Regions from separate parts of the Peribacillus sp. NPDC101481 genome, predicted to be linked through region 3. Evidence: riboswitches for the same ligand, from Rfam matches in the RefSeq annotation. Region 3 holds a riboswitch; each other region holds the start of a gene.
The links. Region 3 has a riboswitch for thiamine pyrophosphate ahead of thiC (phosphomethylpyrimidine synthase ThiC). Riboswitches for the same ligand answer to the same signal wherever they lie in the genome.
Positions count from the first base shown of each region.

Region 1 (2,273 bases), on a different contig from region 3:
TCGCAGCTAAAACGGCCACCGGCATATTGAATTTTTTATATTTGAAAGCCATGAACACCAGTTCCGCGAACAAACCTTGTACCACCCCATATAACAGTACGGTCAGCCCCCATGGTGAACCAAGGAAGAACTCCCCGGAAGCTGCAGCTATCTCCGCCAAAAGTGCCACACCCGGTTTCCGTAAAATTAAGAAGGCGACGGGGCCAGCTATAAACCACATTCCATAAATAAGTTGATCCAGATGTAATCCTAACGGTTTAACTGAATAATAAATCGAACCCCAAAGGATATAAACGATTCCAAATGCTACCGCAATCACGATCGTGACCAATATGTCCGTTAATTTCAAACCTTTTTTCATTGTTTCATTCCCCTTTATACTTCTAGTGTTTCCTTATGCACAGGCCATGTCTCTAAACGATAAGCCATTTCCCAAAATGAGTATTCATATTGGCTGCTGAGGATAAAATGCTCTTTCATTCTTTCCTTATCTTCGTCTGTCACTTTTTCAGCAATCTCATCAAGCCTCGCAATTTGTTCTTCCACCAAAGTGCGAAACCACTCCCCTCCGTAAGCCGCTATCCATTCTTGATAAATCGGCTCCTCCGGCATGCACCCTTGCAGCTTTTCACCTATTTCATAATAAAGCCAGTAACACGGCAAGATAGCTGCAATAACATCTCCTAAATGTCCCGAATAAGCCGCACGATACATATGGGAAGTATAAGCATAAGCGGTCGGGGCTGGTTTGAAATTATCCCGTTCTTCTTTTGTGATCCCTAATCTCTCAGAAAAATTCTCATGAAGCTTCAACTCCGCTTCATATGTTCCTTGTGCATGGCCGGCAAGCCTGCTTGTTGTATGTAAATCAGTAGCTTTAACTGCTCCTAAAGCTTGAACCCTAGCAAAATGAGATAAATAATAGGAATCTTGCATAACATAGAAACGGAAACACTCCAATGGCAAAGTGCCATCTCCTATTCCTGCAACAAACGGGTGATTAAAGCTAGCTTCCCAAATGTGATCCACTTCCTGACGAATTTCCTCTGAAAATTTCATGACCATTACCTCCAAATTATTTTTTTTAATCAATGTTACGGAAAAAAACTTTTATCACCCCTTTTTTTGCAAACAAAAAACCACTTTCTTAAACGTAAAGAAAGTGGTTGTACTTGAAATAATACAGAAACGTATTGTTCCAGACCCCACTTCCCTACGCTGGTATAAACCAGATCAGGTTCTAAGGGTCTTAAAGTCATACTTTAATCTCAGCTTCTGCGGTAAAAATCAACTTTCACCTATAAAGCACCCCTAGTGGTACAAATTGTATATTAAATTTCATTTGCCTTTATATTAACACGATAAATCCAATTGTCAAACGTATTAGAAAAAGTTTTCAACTTAATGATTTAGGGTTACTAACCTTTCAATCTTGCATATACACCATTTACCCGGCAGTTTAACGGCACTTTAATCAATGGGTTTCATTACGTAATTTCCTCGTGAATTCTACTGTTTTACTCGTGAATTTGGCCGGTTTACTCGTGAATTCAGCTGCTTTACTCGTGAATTTGGCAGGTTTACTCGTGAATTCAGCTGCTTTACTCGTGAAATTGATTTTTCTTGGGATTTCTGCTGCTTTACTCGTGAATTCTTTTATTCTCTAAAAAACAATATTATACATTCGATGTTGCTTTTAGTTTTAATATTTTGCTCGATCTGTAGTTTATCATAGCTGCCATAATTCCGGTTTCCTTGATTTAATTCTATTAATATATTCTTCCCCGGTTTTAATGCCCATTAGAATCCCCTTATTTTACAAACTGTTTAGCAGACCCCATTTTCGCTCGATAAAAAGTAAGCGCTTCCAAATATTCGGAATGTAACTCCTGGATTTCACCGATGAACAATACATGATCACCAGCATCATACTCTCTCCATGGTTTGCATTCCATCCAGGCAACACTTCCATTTATTTTTGGCGAAATTCCCTTGTTATCCCAGTCGGTTTTAAACGTTTCCTATTTACTGCCCGCAAATTGCCATGCAATGGCTTCCTGTTCATCCGACAAAATATTAATGGTAAAAGATTTATCTTTCATGCTAGTGCAGGCTTTTGCTTCTTTATGAATACTAAAGCAAGCGGTGGATCCAAGGAAACCGAAGGAAAAGAATTCTCAGTAATCCCCTTTTGAACTTTCCATCAAACCAGCTCACTATTGTGACGCCGGTTAGGGATTTCCCAAAGCAACTTCTCAACTCGCACCCATCCA
Region 1 is NZ_JBIWNJ010000002.1:1,567,638-1,569,910, reverse strand. Features, by position in the region: gene ACIROD_RS17520 (ECF transporter S component) at 1-361, opposite strand, end outside; gene tenA (thiaminase II) at 376-1,059, opposite strand; TPP riboswitch at 1,194-1,323, opposite strand; gene ACIROD_RS17510 (flavin reductase family protein) at 1,812-1,955, opposite strand.
Region 1: linked by a shared signal. The riboswitch ahead of tenA (thiaminase II) and the one ahead of thiC (phosphomethylpyrimidine synthase ThiC) in region 3 are both predicted to bind thiamine pyrophosphate.

Region 2 (2,273 bases), 580 kb from region 3:
TGGTAATCCCGATTCCGTGGCCATAAAAGAGGTTATTCCCTAATAATATGGCATTTTCACCTTGCCATTCAGGAGTTGACTCGTCGTGATCAGGGTTTATGAAGTAAACGCAATCGCCTGGTAAATAATCCCTTCCTTGATGAATATTAAGAGCCATATTCTCCGGAGGGCGCCAGTCATATAAAAAAAGGTTTGAAAAAAGGTAATCGAAATTCCTAGGGCCGATCAAATCCAAAATCGCCTTTAAAAAAGTGACGACTATTGCCGTCCCGCATTCGAAAGCATAAAGCCTTCCATTCATGAAAATGTCCAGAAGTGCAGCATGAGGGAGTATCCCTGGCTGAAGGGTGAAGGTGCCACCCTTTGAAAGGTGCCAATATTGTTTATTGGATTGCGATTCCTCAAGTGTTGAAAATTCTACCTCACTTTTATTCAATGAAATCGCTGCCTCAATGACATGGCGCCGCAGCTGTATATCGAAATTAAACTCTCCAAAATTCCGGTATTCAAAAACGTTAGTATCTTCATCCAGCAATTGGAGAATTTCAAGCGACTTAGCAGATGCTATTCCTGGTTGGATGTGACTGACATCTAACCATCTGTGATTAATCTTTATCATGATCATATCCACCTTTTGCTTATTAAATTAACGGTTTATAAAACCAGTAAACATAAATGTCTACAGATAATGTTCATTATATGAATGCCTGCAAAGAAATGACTATTTAGAAATTGTCAGCCACTGCTGCAGTCAAGAATGATTGGAATGAAAAGAGGCAGAATTACATTGATTTCAATGATTTTCGTTCCAAAAGATGTTTTGCTAGATATCCTTAAGAGTAAGGAATACCTTTCCAATTAGTGATAAGAAGCAAATTAGTATTCCCTTTTCCCTATGAATTGATATAATGAGAGAGAAAAGTTCATATGTGCGAGAAATGTAGGGGGGCCAGTACTGCTGGCTGAGATTGCATCCTTTAGATGCTGACTCTTTGAACCTGATCTGGGTGATGCCAGCGGAGGGAACATATTATTACTGACTTTCTGTTTTGTATGTTAACGTCCGAATTCATCTTCGGGCGTTTTTTGCTTTTTATCCAGTATTTGAATAGACCCTGGAGCCCCATTATGGTTCCGGCATATGGATCTTATATGATGTGTAGGAGGATAATAACTTGAATAAATTCTTACCACTGTTAACTTCGTTGTTCCTTTTGGCTGGATGTGGTGCAGGCGGAACTAATGAAAAAGAAGAAGCATCTAAAAATGAAGAATTAAAAAAGGTATCGGTCGTGCTCGATTGGACACCGAATACAAACCATACAGGATTGTATGTTGCCAAGGAAAAAGGTTACTTTAAAGAGCAAGGTCTTGATGTGGAAATTATCATGCCAGGTGAAGCTGGAGCGGATAAGCTTGTCGCTTCAGGAAAATCTGAATTTGGCGTGAGCTACCAGGAGGGCATAACACAGGCCCGCGTGCAGGGCGTGCCAATTGTTTCGGTTGCTGCAGTCATCCAGCATAATACCTCTGGATTCGCTTCCCCTGAGGCAAAGAACATTAAAACTCCCAAGGATTTTGAAGGGAAAACGTATGGTGGCTGGGGTTCTCCGGTTGAAAAGGCCATTATTGATTCACTCATGAAAAAAGAAAATGCGGATGTAAATAAAGTGGATATAGTCAATACAGGAGACATGGATTTTTTCACTTCGGTTAAAAGGGATATAGATTTTGCCTGGATTTATTATGGATGGACAGGCATTGAGGCTGAGTTGCGAAATGAAAAGCTTAATATGGTTTACTTAACCGAATACTCTGATAAGCTTGATTACTATACGCCTGTTTTGACTACAAATGAAAAGATGATAAAAGAAGATCCCGAAACTGTTAAAGCATTCGTTCATGCAGCATCAAAAGGGTACCAGTTTGCGATTAAGAATCCTGCTGATGCAGCAGACATGTTAATTAAGTCTGCGCCGGATCTTGATGCAAAACTAGTTAAGAAAAGCCAGGAGTGGCTTGCAGCCAAGTATCAGGATGATGCTCCGCGTTGGGGTGAACAAAAACTGGAAATCTGGAAGAATTACAGTGATTGGATGACTGAAAACAAGCTTCTTGAAGGTGATTTCGATCCTGAAAAGGCATTTACCAATGAATTTTTACCAAAATAGGAGGAAATACGATGGCCAATTCATTAATTAGTATACAAATTATTCCTAAAGGGGAAAATGTCATCCCTATGGTCGATGAAGCAATCAAGATCATTGAAGAAT
Region 2 is NZ_JBIWNJ010000001.1:1,423,390-1,425,662, reverse strand. Features, by position in the region: gene ACIROD_RS06850 (protein-glutamine gamma-glutamyltransferase) at 1-619, opposite strand, end outside; TPP riboswitch at 933-1,042, shown strand; gene ACIROD_RS06845 (ABC transporter substrate-binding protein) at 1,176-2,171, shown strand; gene ACIROD_RS06840 (thiamine-binding protein) at 2,183-2,273, shown strand, end outside.
Region 2: linked by a shared signal. The riboswitch ahead of ACIROD_RS06845 (ABC transporter substrate-binding protein) and the one ahead of thiC (phosphomethylpyrimidine synthase ThiC) in region 3 are both predicted to bind thiamine pyrophosphate.

Region 3 (2,273 bases):
CCAAATGATCGGAATCAACCCATTTGAGGGGCTATGGGGAAATTTTCAGGATGATCATGATGAATTCAGGAAGATGGCCGGGATTGCACCGGCTTATCGGAAAGAAGCGTGGACGAGAGGGTTATTGGCATTAGGGATCGATGACCCGGAATTTGGACTTGAACTGGCAGAACGTTTCCCTGCGGAGAGACGCAAAAAGCCATTTATCTATGAAGAAACATTCCGTGTTCTGGATGAATTAAAAGGGAAGTATAAGTTGCTATTGCTTACGAACGGATCTCCTGAGCTGCAAAATACCAAACTTGAAATTACGCCTGAACTGGTTCCTTATTTCGACCAAATCGTGATTTCAGGCGCATTTGGAAGAGGTAAACCGGATGCCTCCATTTTTGAGCATGCTTTGGGGATCATGGAGCTTGATAAGGATGAAGTATTGATGGTCGGCGATAATTTAATGACGGATATCCTTGGAGCATCACGGGTAGGCATAAAGTCGGTTTGGATAAATCGCCATGATAAGGAACGGAATGAAGTGATTCCAACCTATGAAATCAAGCATTTAGAGGAGCTTTACCCTATCCTTGAGAGCCTTGGAAATTAATTAACGGCTCTTCTTCAAATAATAAATTTTGATAGTTGTAATGAAAATATTAGGTCTTTCAAATTATTTACAGAATGAAAAGGGTGAGATATAGTTACCCTGTAATCAATTAAATTATTCAGACTAGGGGTGTCCAATAAAAGTTGGGCTGAGAGAGAAGCGCTTAAGCTTCTTAACCCTCAGGACCTGATCTGGTTCATACCAGCGTGGGGAAGTTAGAATCTACTAAACAATGACATTTCAATTGGTCATTTCTGTAGCCATACTAACGTTAGCCAGGTCTTAAATATGAGATCTGGCTTTTTCGTGCGAAATGGATTGGATTTTGTCCTTTTTAAATGAACTTAAAAAGGAGAAATGAAATCATGATGAGTAATTCAGTAAATGACATGAACGTTTCAATTATGTCCAGTTTTGCCGGGAGTAAAAAAGTGTATGTTGAGGGATCTAGACCCGATATTAGGGTGCCCATGCGTGAAATTAAGCTAAGTCCGACTACAGGTTCTTTCGGCGAAGAGGAGAATCCGCCTTTACGAGTATATGACACAAGCGGCTTTTATACGGATTCAGAATATCCCATTGATATTCATAAAGGTCTTGCCCCGATTAGACGCAGCTGGGTTCTGGAAAGGGAAGATGTTGAAGAGTATGAAGGGCGTGAAATAAAGCCCGAAGATAACGGGTATAAAAAAGAGTCACAAACGAAAGCAGAAATTTTTCCGGGATTGAAAAGAAAACCATTGCGTGCAGCGAAAGGGCAAAACGTAACCCAGCTCCATTATGCCCGAAAAGGTATCATAACTCCTGAGATGGAATTCATCTCGATCAGGGAAAATGTAGCCCCTGATTTTGTAAGAGATGAGGTAGCTAGCGGGAGGGCGATCATTCCGGCAAATATTAACCATCCTGAAAGTGAGCCCATGATCATTGGACGTAATTTTCATGTGAAAATAAATGCGAATATTGGAAATTCCGCTGTTAGTTCATCGATTGAAGCAGAAGTGGAGAAAATGACTTGGGCTACACGTTGGGGTGCAGACAACATAATGGATCTTTCCACCGGTAAGAATATTCACACGACCCGGGAATGGATTATCAGGAATTCTCCTGTGCCAGTTGGGACGGTTCCGATATATCAAGCATTGGAAAAAGTGAATGGAGTCGCGGAAGATTTAAATTGGGAAGTTTTCCGGGATACATTAATCGAGCAGGCTGAGCAAGGTGTGGATTACTTCACGATACACGCCGGAGTGCTTTTGCGATACATTCCCATGACAGCAAAGCGAGTTACGGGAATCGTTTCCCGGGGGGGCTCCATCATGGCACAATGGTGCTTGGCCCACCACCAAGAAAGTTTTCTCTATACTCACTTTGAAGAGATTTGTGAAATCATGAAGGCGTATGATGTCTCTTTCTCATTAGGTGACGGCCTCCGTCCTGGCTCCATTGCAGATGCAAACGATGAGGCTCAATTTGCTGAATTGGAAACACTTGGGGAACTGACGAAGATTGCTTGGAAGCACGATGTTCAAGTCATGGTGGAGGGACCCGGTCACGTACCGATGCATTTGATTAAAGAAAATATGGATAAGCAGCTGGAAGTCTGTCAAGAAGCACCATTCTATACCCTGGGACCATTGACAACGGATATAGCTCCTGGATACGATCATAT
Region 3 is NZ_JBIWNJ010000001.1:2,004,059-2,006,331, reverse strand. Features, by position in the region: gene ACIROD_RS09685 (HAD family hydrolase) at 1-601, shown strand, start outside; TPP riboswitch at 717-831, shown strand; gene thiC (phosphomethylpyrimidine synthase ThiC) at 967-2,273, shown strand, end outside.